3 regions of the Actinomadura sp. NPDC049382 genome follow, and region 2 is predicted to be linked to each of the others. Evidence: riboswitches for the same ligand, from Rfam matches in the RefSeq annotation. Region 2 holds a riboswitch; each other region holds the start of a gene.

Region 1 (7,378 bases), on a different contig from region 2:
GAACACCTGGATCGCCTCGGCGCCGATCTGCGCGGCGTACTTCAGGCCGCCGGTGGCGAGGCCGCCGGCCACGGGGACATGGGCCCCGACGGGGCTGTTCGGTGAGGTCATAGCCGGTTCAGGGTATCCGGTCACGGGCCCTTGACGATGGTGACCGTGGAGCCGCGCGGGGCCTCGCCGTTCGAGGGGGACTGGAAGCGGACGATGTTGCCGCCGAAGCCCGTCACGTTGACCTTGAAGCCGGACTCCTTGAGGGCCTTCTTGGCCTCGTCCACGGTGCGGCCGGTCACGTTGGGGACGGGGATCCTCTCGTCGCCGCCGTCGTCGCAGCCGAACTGGATCGGGCCCGCGTCGACGATGCAGTCGCGCTTGTTGACGACGATGGTGACGTCGTCGCCGCGGGAGACGCCGGTGCCCTCGGAGGGTGTCTGGCTGACGACGGTGTTCGGCTGCTTGCCTTCCACCGTCTTCTTCTGGACGGTGACGTTCAGCCCCATCGAGCGCAGCTGGTTCGCCGCCGTGTCGCCGTTCTGCCCGACGAGGTCGGGCATGGACATGCCGCTGGAGACGACGATCGCGACCGGCTCGTCGGGGGACTGCTTCTGGCCGGCCTCCGGGTCGGTGCTGATGACCCGGTCCTTGCCGACGGTCTGGGACGGGCTGGTGCTCGTCCGGCCGACGGTGAAGCCCTTGTCCTCCAAGGTCTTCTTGGCGTCGGCCAGCGGCTTGCCCTCGACGTCGGGGACCTCGCGGGGCGTGAGGCCCTTCGACGGCGTCAGCGTGATCGGCTCGCCCTTGGCGATGCGGGCGCCGGCCGGCGGGTCGGACTTGGCGACACGGCCCTTGTGGACGCGGTCGTCGTACACCGCCTTCGCGGTGCGGACCTCCAGGCCCTTGGACTCGAGCTGGTCGCGGGCGTCGGAGACCTTCATCCCGATGATCGACGACGGGACGTGCTCGTACTGCCCGGACGTCTGGTACCAGACGGCCCAGCCTAGGATGAGCGCGGCGACCGCGCCGATGGCGACGAGGACGTAGCGGCCGGTCAGCGCGCCGATCGCGCGGTCGGTGCGGCTGCGCTGCGGGACGTAGTCGGCGGTGGGCTCGACGCGGGGGTCGAGGACGGCGGTGTGGCCGGGGCCGGCGGTGTGGCCGGGGGCGGGCGCCTCCAGCACGCTGGTCGCGCGGTGGGACGACTCCTCCAGCCGCCGGTCGAAGTCGCGGGGGAGGCCGCCGAACACCTCGGCGGCCTCGGCGAGGTACTGGTTCGCGTCGTGCGGGCGGCGCGCCGGGTCGTGGCTCGTCGCGTCGGTGACGAGCGCGTCCACCTGCACCGGCAGCCCGGGGACGAGCGTGGACGGCGGCGGCACCGTCTCGTTCACGTGCTTGTAGGCGACCGCGAGGGGCGTGTCGCCCTGGTGGGGGAGCCGGCCGGTGAGCAGCTCGAACAGCATGGTCCCGGCGGCGTACACGTCGGAGCGGACGTCGGCGTCGCCGGACAGCACCTGCTCGGGCGCCAGGTAGCCGACCGTCCCGATGATCACGCCGGTCTTGGTCATCTTGCTCGCGGTCTCGGCCCGGGCGAGCCCGAAGTCGGCGACCTTGACCTGGCCGTCCTCGGTGATCAGCACGTTCTCCGGCTTGACGTCGCGGTGCACGAGGCCGGCCCGGTGCGCGGCGCCGAGCGCCGCCAGCACCGGCTGCATGATCTCCAGCGCGGCGCGCGGGCCGAACCGGCCGCGCGCGGTCAGCTCCTCGCGGAGGGTGCGGCCCGGCACGTACTCCATCACCAGGAAGACGTGCTCGCCGTCGGTGCGCTGGTCGTAGATCGCGACGACGTTCGGGTGCGACAGCGCCGCCGCGGCCTTCGCCTCGCCGATGAAGCGGGCGACGAAGTCCTCGTCGGAGGCGAGCCCGGCGTGCATCACCTTGATCGCGACGGTGCGGTCGAGGCGGACGTCCCGCGCCAGGTACACCGTGGCCATGCCGCCGCGCGCGATGCGGGACTCGATGCGGTAGCGCCCGTCGAGCATCCGCCCGATGAGTGGATCTGCGACCGTCATGTCCATCGGTGCGAGTTTACGGGTGAACGGAAGTGGAACTCATCAGCCGGGAGTATGAGCATCCATGAGCCCCTGGGGTGATGCCTCTGGGGCGGGTGTGGCGCGCCGGCGGGCCCGGCTGCGGGAGACGGCCACGCCGGCCAGGCACAGCAGGCCGCCCGCGAGGGTGACCAGGCCGGGGACCTCGCCGAGGAACAGCCACGACATCGCGACGACGAGGGCGGGGACGGCGTAGGTGGTGGCGCCCATCTTCCCGGCGGACGTCCGGGCCAGCGCGTAGCCCCAGGTCGTGAACGCGAGCGCGGTCGGGAAGACGCCCAGGTAGATCATGTTGAGGGTGGCGCCGGCGGGGGCGTCGGCGGCCTGCTCGGCCAGCTGCCCGGCGAACGGCAGGCAGGCGAGCGCGCCGATGCCGCAGGCGAACGTGGTGAACTGCAGGGCGGAGGCGTGCCGCAGCGCGGGCTTCTGGCTCACCACGCCCGCCGCGTAGGTCACGGCGGCGACGAGGCAGAGCAGCACCCCGCCGACGGACGCGCGGCCCTCCCCGGACATCGACAGCCCGACGACGGCGGCGCCGGCGAACGAGACGGCCATGCCGACCACCAGCCGGGGCGAGATCCCCTCCTTGAGCAGCCAGCCGCCGAGGAGCGCGATCAGGATGGGCCCGATGTTGACGACGAGGGAGGCGGTGCCCGCGTCCACGAGCTGCTCGCCCCAGTTCAGCGCGACCATGTAGGCGCCGAACCACAGCACGCCCGCGGTGACGATGCCGGGCCAGGCCGCCCTGGGCGGGAGCCCCTCTCGGCGGATCGCCCAGAGCACGCCGAGGACGACCGTCCCGGACAGAAGGCGGCCGAGGGCGAGCGCGCCGGGCCCGTACTCGGCGCCGGCGCTGCGGATCGAGACGAACGCCGACGCCCACAGCACCACCGTGATCGTGGCGGCGGCGACCGCGCGCTTGTCGACGCGACCCGTGTTCTCCTGTTGCATGTCACGCACCTTAGGTATGGGTCGTTTCCATGAACACCGAAATGACGTGCCAGGTTGCGGCATGTCCGGGGTGAACGGACCCAGTTTGGTAAGGCGCAGGTTTCAGGTCCAGCGAATACTTCTATAGGCGACGCTTTAGCCCTGCTACGAAGTGGCGAGCCCCTCGAACGGCGAGGACGCCTGCGCGTAGCGGCGCTTCGGGATGCGCCCGGCCAGCCGCGCGAGCCGCCCCGCCTCGACCGCGTACCGCATCGCCGCGGCCATCCGGGCGGGGTCCTGTGCGCGGGTGACCGCGGTCGCCAGCAGCACGGCGTCGCAGCCCAGCTCCATGGCCAGCGCGGCGTCGGACGCGGTGCCGAGCCCGGCGTCCAGGATCACCGGGACGGTCGCCCGCTCGACGATCAGCTCGATGTTGTGCGGGTTGCGGATGCCGAGGCCGGACCCGATCGGGGAGCCGAGCGGCATCACCGCGGCGCAGCCGAGCTGCTCCAGCCGGTGCGCCAGCACCGGGTCGTCGTTGGTGTACGGCAGCACGGTGAAGCCGTCGTCGACGAGCTGCTCGGCGGCCTCCACCAGCTCGATCGGGTCGGGCAGCAGCGTGCGCTCGTCCGCGATCACCTCCAGCTTGACCCAGTCCGTGCCGAGCGCCTCGCGGGCGAGCTTGGCGGTGAGCACGGCCTCCCCGGCGGTGAAGCAGCCCGCCGTGTTCGGCAGCACCCGGATGCCGCACTCCTTGAGGACGTCCAGCACCGAGCCCCGCGCGGACGGGTCGACCCGCCGCATCGCGACCGTGGTCAGCGCCGTCCCGGACGCGGTCAGCGCCTCCCGCAGCACGTGCATGCTCGGCGCCCCGCCCGTGCCCATGATCAGCCGCGAGTCCAGTTCCTCTCCCGCGATGACCAGCGTGTCCTTCTGCACCCTCAGCCTCCTTGGACGGCGGTCAGCACTTCCAGCCGGTCGCCGTCGCGCAGCGGCGTGGTCTCCCACGCGGAGCGGCGGACGACCTCGTCGTTCAGCGCGGCGGCCACGCCGGTCCGCGCGGCGGTCACCGACGCGATCACCTCGGCCACGCTCGCGGCCTCGGCCAGCTCGCGCGGCTCGCCGTTGACGGTCACCTTCATGACGGCACCTCGGAGAAGCGGTCCGGGGCGAACGGCCCCGCGACCTCGGGGACGGGACGGTCCAGCAGCATGGCGGACAGGACGTCGGCGCTGACCGGGGCCAGCAGGACGCCGTTGCGGAAGTGCCCGGTGCCGAGGAGGAGGCCGGGGAGGGCGGACGGCCCCATCAGCGGCGCGTTGTCCGGGGAGCCGGGCCGCAGCCCGGCGGTGACCTCGGCGAACTCCAGCTCGGTGATGCCGGGCAGCAGCTCGCGGGCGTCGCGCAGCAGCTCCCACAGGCCGCCCGCGGTGACCCGCGTGTCGAAGCCGAGCTCCTCCTGGGTGGCGCCGAGGACGATCTCGCCGTCCGCGCGCGGCACCAGGTACACCGACGAGCCCTTCACCAGGCCGCGGGTGGTGCGGCGCAGGAACGGGACACGGGTGCGGAGCCGGATCACCTGGCCCTTCACGGGGCGGACCGGCGGCACGCTGCCGGGCGGCAGCCCCTCCAGGTCGCCGGACCACGGACCGGCGGCGAGCAGCACCTTGTCCGCGCGCAGCACCGTCCCGTCCTCCAGCCCGACTCCGGCCGCCGCGTCGCCCTCCACGACGATCCGGGCGGCCCGCTGCCGGACGAGCCGCACGCCGGTCCGCTCGCAGGCCGCGAGCAGGGCCGCGGTGAGCCGGCGCGGGTCGATGGAGCCGTCGGAGGGGGCGAGCAGCCCGCCGCGCACGCCGGGCGCGAGCATCGGCTCCGCCCGCCGGCTCTCCCGGCCGGTCAGCGCCTCGGCGGGGATGCCGAGGCTCTCCTGGAAGCGGCGCAGGTCGTCGAGGTACTTCAGGTCGTCGGCGTCGAACGCGACCTGCAGCAGCCCGTCCGTGCGGTAGCCGGTGCCGCGGCCGGTCAGTTCCTCCAGTTCGGCGACGAAGGCGCCGTAGCGGTCGCGGGAGGCGAGGCCGAGCCGCAGCAGCGGCTCCTCGCCGTAGGTCAGCTCGCTGACGGGGGTGAGCATGCCCGCCGCCACCGACGAGGCGCCGCTCGCGGGGGACGGGTCGACCAGGGTGACCCCGCCGCCCGCCGCCGCGGCGGTCCGCCAGGCGGTGGCGAGGCCGATGACCCCCGCCCCGACGATCACGATCTCCATGCGCGCTCCCTTCGCCGGCATGATCCGGATCAGGTCCGGCGGTCGGCGGCCCGCTCAGCCGCCCTCTCAGCCCGGTCGCACCGGACTCCCGCGCTCTGTCACGTTTTACCTGTTCCCTACCTTACGACCTCGATCGCGTCCCCCAACTCCTGGACAGGTGTCCACCCGAAATCGGCGGCGCATTAGGCTGCCCTTCATGGACAGGGTCATCGTCGTGGGTGGCGGGCTGGCCGGCGTGCGCGCCGTGGAAGCCCTGCGCAGCAAGGGGTACGAGGGCGCGCTGACGCTCGTGTCGGCCGAGCGTGAGCGGCCGTACGACCGGCCGCCGCTGTCGAAGGCCGTCCTCGCGGGCGACTCCGACGACACGACGGTCGACGCCGACTGGGACGCGCTGCGCTGCGACCTGCTGCTCGGCGAGCGCGCGACCGCGCTGCGGCCCGCCGCGCCGGGGCGCGGCGGGGTGCTCGCCACCACCGCGGGCGACCTGCCGTTCGACGGGCTGGTCATCGCGACCGGCGCCACCCCCGTCACCCTGCCGGGGGAGGGCCGCCAGCACGTGCTGCGGACCATCGGCGACTCCCGCGACCTGCGGTCCCGGCTGACCGGGGGCGCCCGGATCGTGATCGTCGGCGCGGGCTGGATCGGCGCCGAGGTCGCGACCACCGCCGCGAAGAAGGGCTGCCGCGTCACCGTCGTGGAGGCCGCCGACACGCCCCTCGCCAACGCGATCGGCCCCGAGGTCGGCGCGCTGACCGCCCCCTGGTACGCCGAGGCGGGCGTCGAGCTGCGCACCGGCGTGAAGGTCGCCGAGGTCGAGCCCGGCGGCCTCGCCCTCGCCGGCGGCGGCCGGATCGAGGCCGACGAGGTCGTGGTCGGCGTCGGCGTCCGCCCGGAGGTGTCCTGGCTGGCGGGCTCCGGGCTGCTGGTCGAGCGCGGCGTGGTCACCGACGGCGCGTTCCGCGTCTACGAGGGCGAGGAGGAGCCCGGCGCCCTCCGCCCGGACATCGTGGCGGTCGGCGACTGCGCCGCCTGGTGGTCGGCGCGCTACGGCCGCCGGCTCCTCGTCGAGCACTGGGACACCGCCCTCAACGCCCCCGAGACCGCCGCGGCGACCCTCCTCGGCGCGGACGCCCGCTACGACGCCGCCCCCTACTTCTGGTCCGAGCAGTTCGGCCGCATGGTGCAGTACGCGGGCAGCCACGTCGCGTCCGAGCGGCTCGTCCACCGCGGCGACCCGTCCGGCCGGAAGTGGGCGGTGGCGTGGCTGACCGGCGACCGGCTCGACGCGATCCTCACCGTCGACCGGCCCCGCGACCTGGTGCAGGCGCGGCGGGTGATCGCCGCCGGCACGCCGGTGGACCCGGCGGCGATCGCCGACCCGGACGTGCCCGTCCGGCAGGCCGTTCGCGGATAGCGATCGGCGGCGGCGGGCAACGGCTGTCCAGGGGGTTTGAGGCTTCCGAAGGCGTGGTAGCAAGGGGGCGTGACGCAGATGCACGCAACCGTTGACAGCGCACTCGACCCCCGGACCGACGCCCTCGCCGGCGACTGGCTCACCCTCCGCGAGACCGCCGAACGGCTCGGGATCCGGCCCAACCGGATCAAGCAGCTCATCCACGAGCACCGGATCCTCGCGGTGCGCCGGGAGGGGCAGCCGATGGTGCCCGCGGCGTTCATCAAGGACGGCCAGGTCATCAAGGGCCTGCCCGGCACGCTGACGCTGCTGTCGGACGCCGGGTTCGACGACGTCGAGACGATCCGCTGGCTGTTCACCGCCGACGACACGCTGCCCGGCACGCCGGTGGACGCGCTCACCGAGAACCGGGGGACCGAGGTCCGCCGCCGCGCCCAAGCCCTCGCCTTCTAGCCCCGCCCAGTTCAGGACCCTCGCCTTCCCGCCCCGGCGGCGCCGCCGGGACGCGCACATGACACGATCGCGGGGACGCGCGGCGGAACCACCGCCGCGCGGCCCCGCGATCCAGCCGTGATCTGAGCTTGTGAAAGGACGTGCCCCGGCCGTGTCCAGGCATCTCCCCTCCGAACGCGCCGTCGCGCTGCGCGCCCGGCTCGGCCGGGCCCG
Region 2 (7,378 bases):
AGCTCGACCGCCTCAAGGTGATCGACACCGGCCTGGACCCGGTCACCGCCGAACGCGAGCAGTGGGACGACGGCAACAACACCCTCGCCGTGGCCCCCCGCCTCTGCGTCGCCTACGAGCGCAACATCGAGACGAACGCCCAGCTGGAGGCGTCGGGCATCGAAGTGATCCGCATCAGCGGCAGCGAACTGGGCACCGGCCGAGGCGGCCCCCGCTGCATGTCCTGCCCCGTCCTCCGCGACGACATCTGACCACCGCACCGACCTCACACGACGCGCCTTGCGGATCTGCGCGGACGAACACCGCAGTCCATGACCGATCCACGAAAACGGATCAATGAGAACCACGCGCCGACCGACAGAGCCGCAACAGCGCCAGCCGACGCCTCTCAGCCACAGTTAGCCGGCAGAGTGACGTCCGTAAGCGAGATCGTCGACAAGGGTCACGTTGCGATCGCGTCCGAAGGCAGGTTTCGAGCGAAGCAAGAAACCTGATCGCGAAGCGAGCCGCAAGGCGAGCCGGAGCGATGCAGCGATCGCCGTTTTGCTCGTTGAAGGAGGGCCCCCAAGGCCCGACGCCGAGAGCAAAAAAATATAAACAGCTCGGGCGGTGTCGACGGGGGCACGACAGCGCCCGAGCTTGGGAGGACCATACAAGGTCGGGCGGGGTTCCTTCCAGGCGGGGCCCTCTTATGCCGGATATGCCCCGCTTGGGGCACTTCCATTCCTGCTTCTGTTGCACAGATCTTCGTCGGGCTCGTCCAGCAGGTCTGGAAAGTCGGACAGATCGGGCACTACGGCGTGCATGCCGGCGGGGGCGGAGCGGCCGTTGTCCTCCGTTGACCTGGGAGCACGCAGGACGGCCCACACCGTGGTGGCACCCTCTTCGTGGCGCACGCCCCAGCCGTCGGACAGGGCCTCCACGATGCCGAGACCGCGGCCGCCGAGCGAGGAGAGCGTGCCCGGGCCGCGGCGCGGTTCGGTCATCGCACCGCCGTCGCTGACCTCGAGTTCGAGGACGTCGCCGCGGCGCAGCCAGCACACCCGGACCTGGCCGGACGGGAGCGGGCGGGCGTGGCGGAGGGCGTTGCTGATGAGTTCGCTGACGATGACGCTGGCGTCGTCCACGACGGATTCGTAGACCCCCGAGTCGACCAGCTCCGAGCTGAGGCGCCTTCGGGCGACCGCGACGCTGGACGGTGCGTGTGGCAGCAGTACGACGCTCAGACGCCCTCACCTCCCCCTGGTTCCGCTACTCGGACGAGTCCCGTCGTCGCTCTTCCGGTACGACCGAAATGCCCTGATGGCCAAGACCGGAAACCCGGACCATCCAGGTCATCACCTGCACAACGAGTCACCGGCCGTCCGGTCACGGTGATCACCCCCGGAACGGAATCTCGTCACCAACGGCAACCATCAAAGGATCTATCCAGCCAACGGCGGACTTACTCCTCCCGCACGCGTTTCGTCCATCACACCCTGCGGTCACCGTACTTTCTCGCACCAGCCCAGGTTGCCACCCATCGAGACCGCTGAACGCCCAGGTCACAACGGTCTCACCGGGCCGCACCGCAGGGAGTGTCGTCACGGTGAGTGACCAAACCGGGTCAACGGACGCCGCGCAGCACGAGCCGCATGCACGTTCCCTCGCCCGCACGCGCGCCACCTGCGGGTCCGCGGCCGGGCGCGGTCCGCAGGAGCGCGGGCGGACGGCTTATGGTCCGTTCCATTTCTGGCACTTCACCACTTGGGGTGACGTTGTCCGCATTAGTGTGAGATCTCTCACGTTCAGCCGGATGAGCTGAGATTCTCCCGCCTTGTGCCTCTGTCAGCCGTTTGACGATGTACAGCCCGAGCCCGATGCCGCCGAAGCGGCGGCGGTCCCCGGCGTCCCCCTGGACGAACCGCTCGAAGATCCGCTCATGGTCGCCGGCCGGGATGCCGATCCCCTCGTCCACGACCTTCACCACGATGTCGGCGCCGTCCGGGTAGGCGTGGACGCTGACCGTCCCGCCGTCCGGCGAGTACTTGAACGCGTTCTCCAGCAGCTGCCCGAGCACGATGTCGGTCGCCATCGCGTCCCCCCGGCACGGCGGCAGGTCGGGCGCGATCTCCAGCTCGACGCGGTGCAGCGGCGACAGCGACCGGAACCCGGCGACGACGCCCTCCAGCACCCGGCTCAGGTCGAACGGCTCGATCGTCACGGCCAGCTCGTCGGCCCCGGCCCGGGAGCCGAGCAGCAGGTGCTCGACGAGGCGGGCGAGGGACTGGGCGCGCTCGGCGATGGTGGCGACGGCGGTGCGGCGGTCGGCGTCGGCCAGCTCGTCCCACCGGTTGACCAGGGTGGACGCGAAGCCCTGCACGACCGTGATCGGGGTGCGCAGCTCGTGGCTGGTGGTGGCGAGGAACAGGTCCTTGGCCTCTTCGAGGGCCTTCGCCTCGGACACGTCGCGGAAGTCGACGACCAGCTCGCCGGTCTCCTCGATCTCGGCGGCGAGGACGTTCAGCCACGTCCCCGACTCCAGCCGGAACGTGAGCATCTCGCCGAGCGCGGGCATGCCGAACGGCAGCGGGCGGCCGATCGCCTCCTCCGGCGGGACGCCGGTCAGCGCGTGCGCGGCCGGGTTCCACTGCCGGACGACGAGGTCGTGGTCGAGCACGGCGATGCCGTCCGCGCTGGAGTCGATCACCGCGCGCTCGTGCGCCCGCTGCCGGACGACCTCCGCGTACGCGACGGCGTTGCCGACCGCGACGCCGGCGTGCCCGGCGAGCAGCTCCAGCAGCTCCAGCTCGGTGTGCCCGGCCTTGCTGCCGGAGAAGAGCGCGTAGAGCGCGCCGTACGGCCGGTTCTGCAGGTAGGACAGGCCGAGCGCGATCGTGTGCAGGCCGGGCAGCTCGGACCAGATCAGGTCGCCGAGGCGCCGCGCGCCGGTCGCGAGCTTGACGGTCTTGCCGGACCGCAGCAGCTCCCCGACGAGGCTCGACCGCAGCTCGGCGGTGCGGTCGCGCATGTGCTCGGGCAGCCCGGTCATGCTGACCAGCCGCAGCCGCTCGCCCTCGATCCGGACGAACCCGCCCGCGTCGGCGCCGGTCAGCTCGATCAGCGCGGTGGTGATCCGGTCGAGGACGACGTTCAGGTCCAGTTCGGCGTTGAGGTCGGCGACGATGTCGTTCAGCCGCCGGACGAGCCGGGCCCGCTCGGTCATGTGGTGCTGGACGATCTCGTCCTCCTCGACCGGGTGGTACACCCCCACCCAGCCGAGCAGCGTGCCGCCCGGGTCCTGCAGCAGGCTCGTGTCGATGCGCACGTCGATGAGGCGGCCGTCGCGGTGGAAGCGGCGGGTGGCGATCGAGATCTGCCCGCTGTCGCCCGGCCCGGCGGGCCGGGTGAGCAGCCGCTCCTGGACGGCGTTGTGCTCGGCCTTCAGCTCGTGCGGGACGATCGGCGGGACGCGCCCGATCATCTCCGCGGCGCTCCAGCCGAACATGCGCTCGGCCGCCGGGTTCCACACCGTGACCCGGTGCCGCTGGTCCACCGCCACGATCGCGTCGGCGGCGCTCTCGATGACGGCCCGCGCGATCGGATCGTGGACGTGCTCGTACACGTCTGTCATCGTGCCACCGGACTCCGGCGCGGCGCCGGGTAACTTGCATCGAAAATTGCCACGGGAACCTTACCTTCTGGTAAGGCTACCGCCTGGTAAGCCTCCCGATGAGGAGCGCGGCCGCGCCCGCGACCAGGAACGACAGCAGCGAGGCGCTCATCCAGCTCTGCGGCGTGAAGTGCACCGCCTCCTGGACGTCCCGCCAGAAGCCCGCCCAGTGCTCGACCGTGCCCGGGTTGATCAGCTGGTAGACCGCGAACCCGACGGCCCAGGCCGCGATCATCCCCCAGCGGGACGGCGCCCGCCGCGACACGTCCCACCCGTCCAGCTCGGCCTCCTTACTGCCCGAGGTCCGGCGGCGGCCGAGGAAGAAGTCGGCGGCGAGGACGCCCAGCATCGGCACGAACACCGACCCGATCAGCGTGAGGAAGCCCGCGTAGTCGCCGATGTCCAGGACGAGCGCGAGGACGGTGATGCCGGCGCCGAGCGCGACGCTCAGCACCCGGCGGTCGGCGCGCGGGAACAGGTTCTGGATCGACACGGCGGTGGAGTAGGTGTCGGCGAACGACTGGTCCGCCTCCCGCAGCACGAAGATCGCGAAGAAGACCACGCCGAGCGTGGCGCCGAGGAACGGGTCGAAGATCCTGGTGCTGTCGCCCGCGACCAGCGCGAGCGCCAGCAGGCCGAGGACGTAGGCGATGATCTGCGTGACCGAGTAGCCGACGGACGCCGCGCCGAACGCCGCCCGCTCCGACCGCGAGTGCCGGGTGTAGTCGGCGGCGACCGGCACCCAGGAGATCGACACCGCGAGCGCGGCGTCCGCGCCGATCCAGAAGCCGCCCCACGAGCCCTCCGACAGGTCGGGCAGCGGCTGCCGGACGAGCTCCACGTAGAAGTAGACCAGCGCGATCCCCACCGCGACGGTGACGTACCGGCGCAGCAGCCGCACCGAGCCGAGCGGCCACACCGTCAGCACGGTCGTGATCACGCCGGCCGCGACGACGTAGCCCCAGCGCGGCACGCCGTCCCACAGCTCGCGGGCCGCGTCCGCGATGACGATCAGCTCGAACGTCCCCCAGCCGATGAGCTGCGCGATGTTCAGGACCGTCGGCGCGTACGACAGCCGGGCGCCGAACAGGCCGCGCAGCAGCACCATCGCGGGCTGCCCGGTGCGGGCGCCGGGGACGGCGGCGAGGCCGAGCATCAGCCCGCCGAGCGCCGTCCCGACGGCCATCGCGACGATGCCCGCCATGATGGAGATGGTCGGCCTGCCGTCGGCGTCCGGCGCGAGGACGGTGTAGGCGCCGGAGAAGGCCAGCAGGCTGACGCCGAGGTTGGCCCAGAAGGCGCTCTGGTCCCAGAACCCGAGGACCTTGGGGGCGGGCTCGTCGAGGGTGAAGGGGGCCTCGTTGGCGGGCGGCTCGCCCTGAGGGCGCCGTTCGACGTCGGACGTCACGGGACACGCTCCCTACGCCGGCATTACCCGGACAGGTTCATGCGGTCGGCGGCGCCCTGCTGGCCGCCCTCTCAGCCCGGCTTGTGGCCCGAGCTCCCGCGGTTATCGGTCAGACCTGATCGTACAACCGCCCGTCGCGCCCCAGAAGGGGGCATACGGTACGGATCACGCCACGAACGGCGGCCGGCCGCCGGCGCCCTCCATGGGCCGCCCGGCCTCCGCCCAGCTCTGCATCCCGCCGTCGACGTTCTTGGCCAGCCAGCCCGCCTGGTTGAGCGCCACCGTCACCTGCGCCGACCGCACCCCGGACCGGCAGATCACGAACACCTCCCGGTCGCGCGGGACCTCCCCGGCCCGGTCGCCCAGCTGCCGCATCGGGATGTGGACCGCCTCGGGCGCGTGCCCGGCGTCCCACTCGTCCTGCTCCCGGACGTCCAGCAGGTAGCCGTCCTGCGGGACGTCGGCGGCACCGACCGCCGGTACGTCTTCCCCGAAATTCATCACACCCCCCATGGAACCGCGCGAACCGGCCCCGCGTCGAATCACGCATGCGGTATCGGACGCTCCTGTTCGCCGCGCCCGGCGTGGCCATGCTCCTGACCCTGGCCGCCTGCGGTGACGAACAGGCCAACGGAAATCCCGCCGCGGAGCCTTCGGGCACCACGTCCGTGCAGCCCTCCGGCACCCCGGCGGACACGCTCACCATCACCGTCAGGGCCTCCGCGGAGGCCCCCGCCAAGACCTGGACGCTGACCTGCGATCCTCCAGGCGGTACCCATCCGAAGGCCGCCGACGCGTGCGCGGCCCTGACCAAGGCCAAGGAACCCTTCAAGCCCGTCCCCAAGGACCAGATGTGCACCAAGATCTACGGCGGCCCTGAGATCGCCACGGTCAAGGGCACCTGGCAGGACAAGCCGATCGACACGAAGTTCACCCGCCAGGACGGCTGCCAGCTCCACCGCTGGACGCAAGTGGCCCCCGTCTTCGGCAACGTCCCGAAGGTCCGCTGAACCAGCCATCCCCGTTCCGGCTAGGTTCCCCACCCCAGGCCCCGGCCCGACCGCCGGGGCCTGACCACTTCAGGGGTTCCCGGACCGGTCAGTTCTTGGGGGCCTGCAGGCTCCACAGGCGCCCGTCGGGGTCCCGGACGGTCATCTCCCGGGTCCCGTAGTGAGTGTCCTCGAACGGGGTGACCACCTCGACGCCCGGTTCGGCGGCGAACCGGTCCGCGTCCGGCACCTTCAGCGCGATCTGCACGCCCGGCTCCCGGTCCTCGGGGACCTCCACGACGACGACGTAGGCCCCGTCGCCGTTGCGGAACACGCCGGAGCCGTCGCCGGCGGTCACGTCGAGCTCGAACCCCAGCGCCTGGAAGAAGCCCGCGGTCCTCCCCCAGTTGCGGGTCTCCAGGAAGACCGCCTCGATCCCTTCGGTCGCCATGTCAGGACTCCTTTCCGGAAGAGCGCCGCTCCCGGCCGCCGGCGTCGTCGAGGTAGAGGCGCAGCGCCTCGGCGACCAGGGCCGACAACGACATGCCCGTCTCGATCGCGTGGTGCTTGACCTGCCTGATCAGCCCGATCGGCAGGTACACGTTGAACTGCTTGACGTCCTCGTCGCCCATGGCGGCGATGCTAGCATCCTAGCCTGCTAGCAAGCTAAGGCGTACGGACGTCCCGGTCCGCGACCGGGGGCCGGCGGCCGGGCGTCCGGGTGAAGGAGGCCGGTATGACGAGGGGCGACCTGCGAGGAGCGGTCAAGGGCCGGGTGTGGCGGCGGGGCGATGACGGCTTCGACGCGGCGCGCAGGGCCTGGAACCTGACGGTCGAGCAGCCGGTGGCGGCCGTGGTGGAGGCCGCGGACGCCGAGGACGTGGCGGCGCTGGTCCGCTACGCGCGGCGGTCGGGCCTGGCGGTGACCGCCCAGGCCGGCGGCCATGACGCCTCGGGTGACGTGGAGGGCGTGATCCTGCTGCGCACCGGCCGGCTGGACGGGGTGCGGGTGCGCCCGTCCGAACGGGTGGCCGAGGTGGGCGCGGGGGTCGGCTGGGGGCGGGTGCTGGCGGAGGCCGGGCCCCACGGCCTGACCGGGCTGGCGGGCAGCTCACCGGTGGTCAACGTGACCGGCTACACGCTGGGCGGGGGGCTCTCCTGGTTCGGCCGCAAGCACGGCTGGGCCGCCGACAGCGTCCGCGCCTTCGACATCGTGGACGCCGACGGGAACCGGGCCCGGGTGACCGGCGCGTCCGACGCCGAGCTGTTCTGGGGGCTGAGAGGCGGCGGAGGCGACTTCGCCCTGGTCACGTCGCTGGAGTTCGATCT
Region 3 (7,378 bases), on a different contig from region 2:
GGACGTGGCCGTCGCGGCGCTCACCCGGGACGGCCACGCGGGCGAGGTCTACGAGGTGACCGGCCCCCGCGCGCTCACCTTCGCCGAGGCCGTCGCGGAGATCGGCCGCGCGGCCGGACGGGAGATCGCCTTCGTCCCGGTGAGCGCGGACGACTACGCGGCGGCCCTCAAGGAGCACGGCCTGCCCGACGACGTCATCGGCTTCCTGACGTACCTGTTCACCACCGTCCTGGACGGCCGCAACGCCCGTCCCGCGGACGGCGTCCGGCGGGCGCTCGGCCGCGCCCCCCGCGACTTCGCCGACTACGCGCGGGAGACCGCGGACAGCGGCATCTGGACCCTCTGACCCGAAGGTGGCACGACGATGAAATCGGCACTCGCGGGCGTCTCGGTGACGCTCTCCCTCATCATGGCGGCCGGCATGGCCGGGACGTTCTTCGGCTTCTCGACCGGCGTGATGCCCGGCCTGAACGCGGCGCGGCCGGGCTCGGCGATCGACGCGATGCAGGGCATCAACCAGAAGATCCAGAACCCGGTGTTCGTGGCGATGTTCCTGCTGGTCCCGGTGCTGGCCGCCGCGGCGGGCGTGCTGCTGCTCACGCTGGACCAGAAGTCGGCGGCGATCCTGTTCTTCGTCGCGGCGGGCGTCTACTTCGTGGGCGCGCTCGTCCCGAGCTTCGCCGTGAACATCCCGATGAACAACGACCTGGACGCCGCGGCGATCCCGAAGGACATGGCCGAGGCGGCGAAGCTCTGGTCGGACTACTCCGGCCGCTGGACCGCCTGGAACACCGTCCGCGCCGTGTTCAGCTGGGCGAGCGTGCTCGCGATGAGCCTGGGCGTCTACTACTGGGGCAAGAACAACTGACCCCTTAGGCAGCTGAACGCGGAAGCGGCCCGCGCCCCTGCGGAAGGGGACGCGGGCCGCTTCGCCGTTTCACCTGCCGTTCCGCGCGCACCATTCGGCCCATGTGAGGGCGCCGTTCTGGAGCTGCTTGCGGTAGAAGGACGTCCACGAGGTCTCCGACGGCGCCGGCGCGCCGGGGGCCTTCTTGTAGAGGGGGTAGTCGCGCTCGACCTCGGCCTTGAGCCAGGGCTCCAGGTCGTCCCACGAGTCCAGGGTCCAGCTCCGCGCGTGGAAGAGGAGCCGGGCGCGGGTGTCCTTCTCCGGGACGCACATCGACGGGACGAACGGGCTGGACCGCGTCCAGCTGTTCGCCACCTCCATCGCCCCCTTCGGGACGCCGTGCGCCCGCCGCGCCGCCTCCCGCTTCCCGATGTAGAAGTCGAACATCTCCCAGGCGGTGTAGACGCCGCCGGGAAGGCCGAAGTCGTCACCGGTCAGGGCCTCGATGTCGGTGCGCGGCGGGATGTCGGACACCTGGGCGAGGTTGCGCCCGACGTCCTTGAGCGGACCGAGCCGGAACTGCGGCGTGATGGGGAACGGCCCGAAGTCGACGTCGTCGTTGTTGACCGGCACCAGCGGATACGTCCTCCCGTCGAGCGGGTTGCGCCATTCCCTCAGCACCTTCGCCGGGTCCTGCGGATCGGTGTAGAAGACGACCTCGCGGCTCAGCTGGTACAGCTTGTTGGTGCCGGGCTCGCGGTAGAGGCGCCGGATGTTGTAGCCCTCGAACCCGAACAGCCGCGTCCCGTGCCGCAGGCGCGGCGCCAGGGCGTCGCCCGGCACGTCGGCGTACACGTAGCCGGAGATGCGGTACAGCATGTCCTTGCCGTCCGGCCGCCCGAGGACCTGCAGTTGGAGGCGGGTGTCGCGGTCCTCGACCTGCGCGTACAGCGGCCCGGGGGCGGACGGTCCGGAGACGGGGCGGGCGGCCGCCGCCCCCGGCACGGACCACAGCAGGGCGGCGGCGGCCGCGCCGGTGAGCAGGGCCGTGAGCGGTCGTCGCATGCGGACTCCTCGGTGGCTCGTGAGACGGAGATCACGCCATGCAAGCACCCCGCGGCCCCGGCGTCACGCCCCCACCGGCGGGGGCGGGCCCCGGTGCGGCGTCCGCCCGGGGCTTACGATCTCTGGATGGGCGGCGTCTACGCGATCAGCGACCTGCATGTGGGATTCCCCGAGAACCGCGCGTTCGTCGACGGGCTGCGGCCCGGGTCCGCGGACGACTGGCTGATCGTCGCCGGCGACGTCGCCGAGCGGTTCGCCGACGTCGAGTGGACGCTCCGCACGCTGCGCGAGCGGTACGCCGCCGTGCTCTGGGTCCCCGGCAACCACGAGCTGTGGACGGTCAAGGACGACCCGGTGCAGCTGCGCGGGGAGGACCGCTACCGGCGCATCGTCGACATGTGCCGCGGCCTCGGCGTGCTCACCCCTGAGGACCCGTACCCGGTCTGGGACGGCGAGGGCGGGCCCGTGACGATCGCACCGCTGTTCCTCCTCTACGACTACACGTTCCGGCCGGACGGTGCGTCCACCAAGGAGGAGGCGCTCGAGATCGCCCACGAGGCGGGCGTCGTGTGCACCGACGAGGTCTACCTGCACCCCGACCCGCACCCGACGCGGGACGCCTGGTGCGACGCGCGGATCGCCTACACCGAGCAGCGCCTCGCGGCCTTGGAACCGGGGACGCGGACCGTGCTCGTCAACCACTGGCCGCTGGTCCGGGAGCCCACCCGCGTCCTCTGGTATCCGGAGTTCGCGCAGTGGTGCGGCACCGAGCGCACCGCCGACTGGCACACCAGGTTCGGCGCGGTGGCCGTGGTGTACGGGCACCTGCACATTCCCCGGACGATCTGGACCGGCGGAATCCCGCACATCGAGGTGTCGGTCGGCTACCCGCGCGAATGGCGCAAATGGAGCGGCGCTCCGCGCGGGCCGCGCCGGATCCTGCCCGTCCCGGAGACGAGCTGACCGGCGAAGCGGCTACGTCCGGCCGGGCACCATGCCGGCGGCGGCGAGCGACAGCAGCCGCCCGGCGGCCTCCGGCTCCCGCTCGGTGACCGCCGCGATGGCGCCGGTCAGCCACAGGACGTCGGCGAACACCGCCTCCGGCGGCGTCTCCCCGGCCCGCTGCGCGCGGGCGAACAGCGCCTCGGCCGCCTCGCACATCGCCCGCCGCGAGGGCGCCGGCTCCGAGCGCTCGTCCCGCGGCGTGCTCTCGTCCCGCTGGGCGATCTCGTCCCGCTGTGCGATCTCGTTCCGCAACGTCACCTCGTCCCGCAGCGACGCGACGGCCGGGGCGGCCAGCCCCTGGTACGCCGCCACCTGCGCGGCGAAGGCGCGCAGCCAGGTCAGCAGCGCCTCGCCGGGCGCGGGGTCGGCCAGGAGCTCGCGGGCCCTCGCGGCCAGTTCCGCGTAGCCGTCGGCGAGCAGCGCCTCCAGCAGGTGCTGGCGGGTGGGGAAGTGGCGGTAGAGCGTCCCGATGCCGACGCCGGCCTGCCGGGCGACGGCCTCCAGGGACGCCCCGGCCCCGTCGCGCTCGAAGATCTCGCGGGCCGCGGCGAGCAGCCGCGCCCGGTTGCGGCGCACGTCGGCGCGCATCGCGCGCGCGGGGGCCTTCGGCGTGTCGTCGCTGGTCACGTGAGTGGTCGGTCCTTTCCCGGCGGGGACGGGCCTGCGGCGATTCGGGGGGATCCGCGGCTTTGGAACGGTCCCTTGATACTAGCCGCGCCGCGCACCCCGGGCCCCGCCGGGATGCGCGGGCCCGCCGCGGAACGGTCCGCGCCGGGCCCGCGCCGACCTGCGCTTACATCAGGACGGGCCGGGCGACAGGGGCAGCTGCACCCGCCCGCCGGCGGCCCGGAACTCCGCCGCCTTCTCGCGCATTCCCGCTTCGAGCGCGGCCTCGCCGTCCAGCCCGCGCTCGTCGGCGTACCGCCGGACGTCCCGGGTGATCTTCATCGAGCAGAAGTGCGGGCCGCACATCGAGCAGAAGTGCGCGGTCTTCGCCGGCGCCGCCGGCAGCGTCGCGTCGTGGAACGCGCGGGCGGTGTCCGGGTCGAGCGAGAGGTTGAACTGGTCCTCCCAGCGGAAGTCGAACCGCGCGTCCGACAGCGCGTCGTCCCACGCCTGCGCGCCCGGATGCCCTTTGGCCAGGTCGGCGGCGTGCGCCGCGATCTTGTAGGCGATGACGCCGGCCTTGACGTCCTCGCGGTCCGGCAGCCCGAGGTGCTCCTTCGGGGTGACGTAGCAGAGCATCGCCGTGCCGTGCCAGCCGATCATCGCGGCGCCGATCGCCGAGGTGATGTGGTCGTAGCCGGGCGCGATGTCGGTGGTCAGCGGCCCGAGCGTGTAGAACGGCGCGCCGTCGCACCACTCCTGCTGCCGGTCCACGTTCTCCTTGATCTTGTGCATCGGGACGTGGCCCGGCCCCTCGTTCATCACCTGGTTGCCGTACTCGGCCGCGATCCTCGTCAGCTCGCCCTGCGTGCGCAGCTCGGCGAACTGCGCCTCGTCGTTGGCGTCGGCGATGGAGCCGGGGCGCAGCCCGTCCCCGAGCGACCAGGTGACGTCGTAGGCGGCGAAGATCTCGCACAGCTCCCGGAAGCGGGTGTAGAGGAAGTTCTCCTCGTGGTGCGCCAGGCACCACGCCGCCATGATCGAGCCGCCCCGGGACACGATCCCGGTCTTGCGGCGCGCCGTCAGCGGCACGTACCGCAGCAGCACCCCGGCGTGGACGGTCATGTAGTCGACGCCCTGCTCGGCCTGCTCGACCACCGTGTCCCGGAAGACCTCCCAGGTCAGCTCCGCCGGGTCGCCGCCGACCTTCTCGACCGCCTGGTACAGCGGGACGGTTCCGACCGGGACCGGCGAGTTCCGCAGGATCCACTCCCGCGTGGTGTGGATGTCCCGCCCGGTCGACAGGTCCATGACCGTGTCGGCGCCCCACCGGGTCGCCCACGTCATCTTCTCGACCTCGTCCTCGATCGACGACGCCACCGCCGAGTTGCCGATGTTGGCGTTCACCTTCACCAGGAAGTTCCGGCCGATGACCATCGGCTCGGCCTCCGGGTGGTTGACGTTCGCGGGCAGCACAGCCCGCCCGGCCGCCAGCTCGTCCCGGACGAACTCCGGCCGCACCCCCTCCCGCAGGGCGGCGAACTCCATCTCCGGCGTGATCTCGCCGCGCGCCGCGTACGCGCGCTGCGTCACCGCTCCGCCGGTCGCGCGCCGCGGCCGCCGCGGCAGGACGTCCTCCCGGACGGGCGCCGCCTTCCGCCCGTCGTCCTCCGGCCGCACCGCCCGCCCCTCGTACGGGGCGGTGTCGCCGCGCTCGGCGATCCACGGCTCCCGCAGCGCGGGCAGCCCCCGGCGGACGTCCGTCCGCTGCTCCGGATCGGTGTACGGCCCTGACGTGTCGTACAGGACGACGACGTCGCCGTTGGTGAGCGGCACCTCCCGCATCGGGACCCGCACGTCCGGGCGCGAGCCCTGCAGGTAGGTCTTGCGGGCGGCTGGAACCACACGTTGTGTCATGACGACTCGATCTCTCCCTACGCCGGCATTACCCGGTCAGGTTCATGCGGTCAGCGGCCGTCTCAGCCGCTATCTCAGCCCGGTTCGCCGGACCCCCGCGATCTGTCGCCCCCGACGCTAACCCGGACGGCCCCCGTTGCCGCAACCGGCCGGGCCGGGGTAGAACGCGCCCGCGCGACGACTGAGAGGATCGGGGCATGATCGACTCTCACCAGGAGTTCGCGCTCACCCCGGTCGGCCGCGTCTCGTCCACGCTGACGGACCGGGCGTCGGCCCCCAAGCAGGGCGCCGAGGGCGCGCCCGAGGCGTGGCTGGTCTTCGAGCCGGCCGTGCTCCCGGCGCTGGACGGCCTCAGCCCGGGCGACCGGGTCTTCGTGCTGACCTGGCTGCACCTGTCGCCCCGCGACGTCCTGCGCGTGCACCCGCGCGACGACCCGTCCACCCCGATGCGCGGCGTGTTCGCCACCCGGTCCCCGGACCGCCCCAACCCGATCGGGCTCCACCCCGTGGAGATCCTGGAGGTGGAGGGCGGCCGCGTGCGCGTCCGCGACCTGGAGGCCCTGGACGGCACCCCGATCCTGGACGTCAAGCCGATCCTCGCCCGGGAAGCGGGCGCATAGCCCCGCCCCGCCAGGGGCGGTGTGCGCTGATCGCGGAGGTCGGGGAAGATGGACGGGTGGTGACGCTGCCCCGGTTGAACGCGACGGTCTCGGACGCCGTGCTCGCGGCGGTGCTCGCGGGGGTCGCGGCCGCCGCCGCGGTGGCCTGGCCCGGCGTCCGGGAACTGGACGCGGTCGGCGCGCTGCTGCTGGTCGCGGCGCACGCGCCGCTCGCGGTGATCAGGCGGTGGCCGGCGCCGGGGCTGGTGGCCCTGGTCGTGCTCGTGCTGCCCTACCACCTGGCCCAGTACCAGCACCACGCGCTCGTGCCCGCCGAGGTGATCGCGCTGTTCGCCTACGCGGTCCTCGGGCGCCGGGTGCGGGTCGTCCTCAGCGTCGTGGCGTTCCTGCTGGCCGTGTGCGTGATCGGGATGGCGATGCGGGCGGGCGGCAGCTCGGTCCGCGAGCAGGTCGCGGTCATCGAGGCCGTGGTGTCGGTGGTGATCGCCGTCCAGGTGTGGCGGGTGCACCGCGCGCGGCTCGCGACCATCACCGAGCGGGCCGAGCGGGCCGAGCGCACCCGCGAGGAGGAGGCGCGGCGGCGGGTCGCCGAGGAGCGGCTGCGGATCGCCCGCGATCTGCACGACCTCCTCGCGCACAGCATCACGCTGATCGGCGTGCAGGCGGGCGCGGCGGCCCACCTCGTGCGCGGCGACCGGCCGCTCGACCGGGCGGAGCTGGCCGACGCGCTCGGTTCGATCGCGGCCACCTGCCGCGACGCCCGCACCGAGCTGCGCGGCACCCTGCAGGTCCTGCGCGGCACCGACGTCGGCTCGTCCGGGGCGCTGCCCGGACCGGACGGCATCGCCGACCTCGTGCGGGCCGCGCGCGCCAGCGGGATCGACGTGGAGCTGTCGGACGGCGGCCTCGCGGCCGGGCTGCCGCCGGAGGTCGGCGTCGCCGCGTACCGGATCGTCCAGGAGGCCCTGACCAACATTGTCAAGCACGCCGCCGCGAAGCGCGCCACGGTGACCCTGGAGCGGGATGCCGGCGGCCTCCTCGTCCGGGTCGCCGACGACGGCCGCGGGCCCTCCGGGGCCGCGCCGGACGGCTTCGGCATCCTCGGGATGATCGAGCGGGCGCGCAGCGTCGGCGGCACGCTCGACGCGGGTCCGGGGGAGCGCGGCGGGTTCGTGGTCACGGCGGTCCTTCCGCTGGCCGACGCGGTCAGCCCGCGGTGACCGGCGCCGGGCCGGGCGGGCGCCGCGGCGGGGGCTTCGCCCCGCTCGACCCGTCCGCCGGGAACCTCCCGACTCGGCTGGCCGGTGCCGGAACGGTG

What was found. A riboswitch is a leader RNA that binds a small molecule or an ion and turns the genes downstream of it on or off. The one in region 2 is predicted to bind thiamine pyrophosphate.
Region 1: it holds a riboswitch for thiamine pyrophosphate, as region 2 does, so the genes downstream of both, thiO (glycine oxidase ThiO) here and AB0K34_RS17025 (cytosine permease) in region 2, are expected to answer to the same signal.
Region 3: it holds a riboswitch for thiamine pyrophosphate, as region 2 does, so the genes downstream of both, thiC (phosphomethylpyrimidine synthase ThiC) here and AB0K34_RS17025 (cytosine permease) in region 2, are expected to answer to the same signal.

The regions. Positions count from the first base shown of each region.
Region 1 covers NZ_JBFARO010000172.1:4,195-11,572, reverse strand. Annotated here, with positions in the region: gene AB0K34_RS43000 (deoxyribonuclease IV) at 1-111, opposite strand, end outside; gene pknB (Stk1 family PASTA domain-containing Ser/Thr kinase) at 132-2,069, opposite strand; gene AB0K34_RS42990 (DMT family transporter) at 2,106-3,053, opposite strand; gene AB0K34_RS42985 (thiazole synthase) at 3,198-3,977, opposite strand; gene thiS (sulfur carrier protein ThiS) at 3,974-4,174, opposite strand; gene thiO (glycine oxidase ThiO) at 4,171-5,298, opposite strand; TPP riboswitch at 5,288-5,400, opposite strand; gene AB0K34_RS42970 (FAD-dependent oxidoreductase) at 5,495-6,712, shown strand; gene AB0K34_RS42965 (Rv2175c family DNA-binding protein) at 6,791-7,165, shown strand; gene thiE (thiamine phosphate synthase) at 7,317-7,378, shown strand, end outside.
Region 2 covers NZ_JBFARO010000023.1:55,757-63,134, reverse strand. Annotated here, with positions in the region: gene AB0K34_RS17040 (arginine deiminase) at 1-251, shown strand, start outside; gene AB0K34_RS17035 (ATP-binding protein) at 690-1,211, opposite strand; gene AB0K34_RS17030 (PAS domain-containing protein) at 1,607-3,613, opposite strand; gene AB0K34_RS17025 (cytosine permease) at 3,690-5,060, opposite strand; TPP riboswitch at 5,053-5,170, opposite strand; gene AB0K34_RS17020 (rhodanese-like domain-containing protein) at 5,226-5,561, opposite strand; gene AB0K34_RS17015 (SSI family serine proteinase inhibitor) at 5,609-6,070, shown strand; gene AB0K34_RS17010 (VOC family protein) at 6,159-6,500, opposite strand; gene AB0K34_RS17005 (ribbon-helix-helix protein, CopG family) at 6,502-6,681, opposite strand; gene AB0K34_RS17000 (FAD-binding oxidoreductase) at 6,786-7,378, shown strand, end outside.
Region 3 covers NZ_JBFARO010000132.1:11,216-18,593, forward strand. Annotated here, with positions in the region: gene AB0K34_RS39390 (NAD(P)H-binding protein) at 1-346, shown strand, start outside; gene AB0K34_RS39395 (anthrone oxygenase family protein) at 365-868, shown strand; gene AB0K34_RS39400 (DUF1838 family protein) at 938-1,912, opposite strand; gene AB0K34_RS39405 (metallophosphoesterase) at 2,039-2,875, shown strand; gene AB0K34_RS39410 (TetR/AcrR family transcriptional regulator) at 2,888-3,544, opposite strand; gene thiC (phosphomethylpyrimidine synthase ThiC) at 3,716-5,440, opposite strand; TPP riboswitch at 5,436-5,549, opposite strand; gene tsaA (tRNA (N6-threonylcarbamoyladenosine(37)-N6)-methyltransferase TrmO) at 5,638-6,060, shown strand; gene AB0K34_RS39425 (sensor histidine kinase) at 6,117-7,280, shown strand.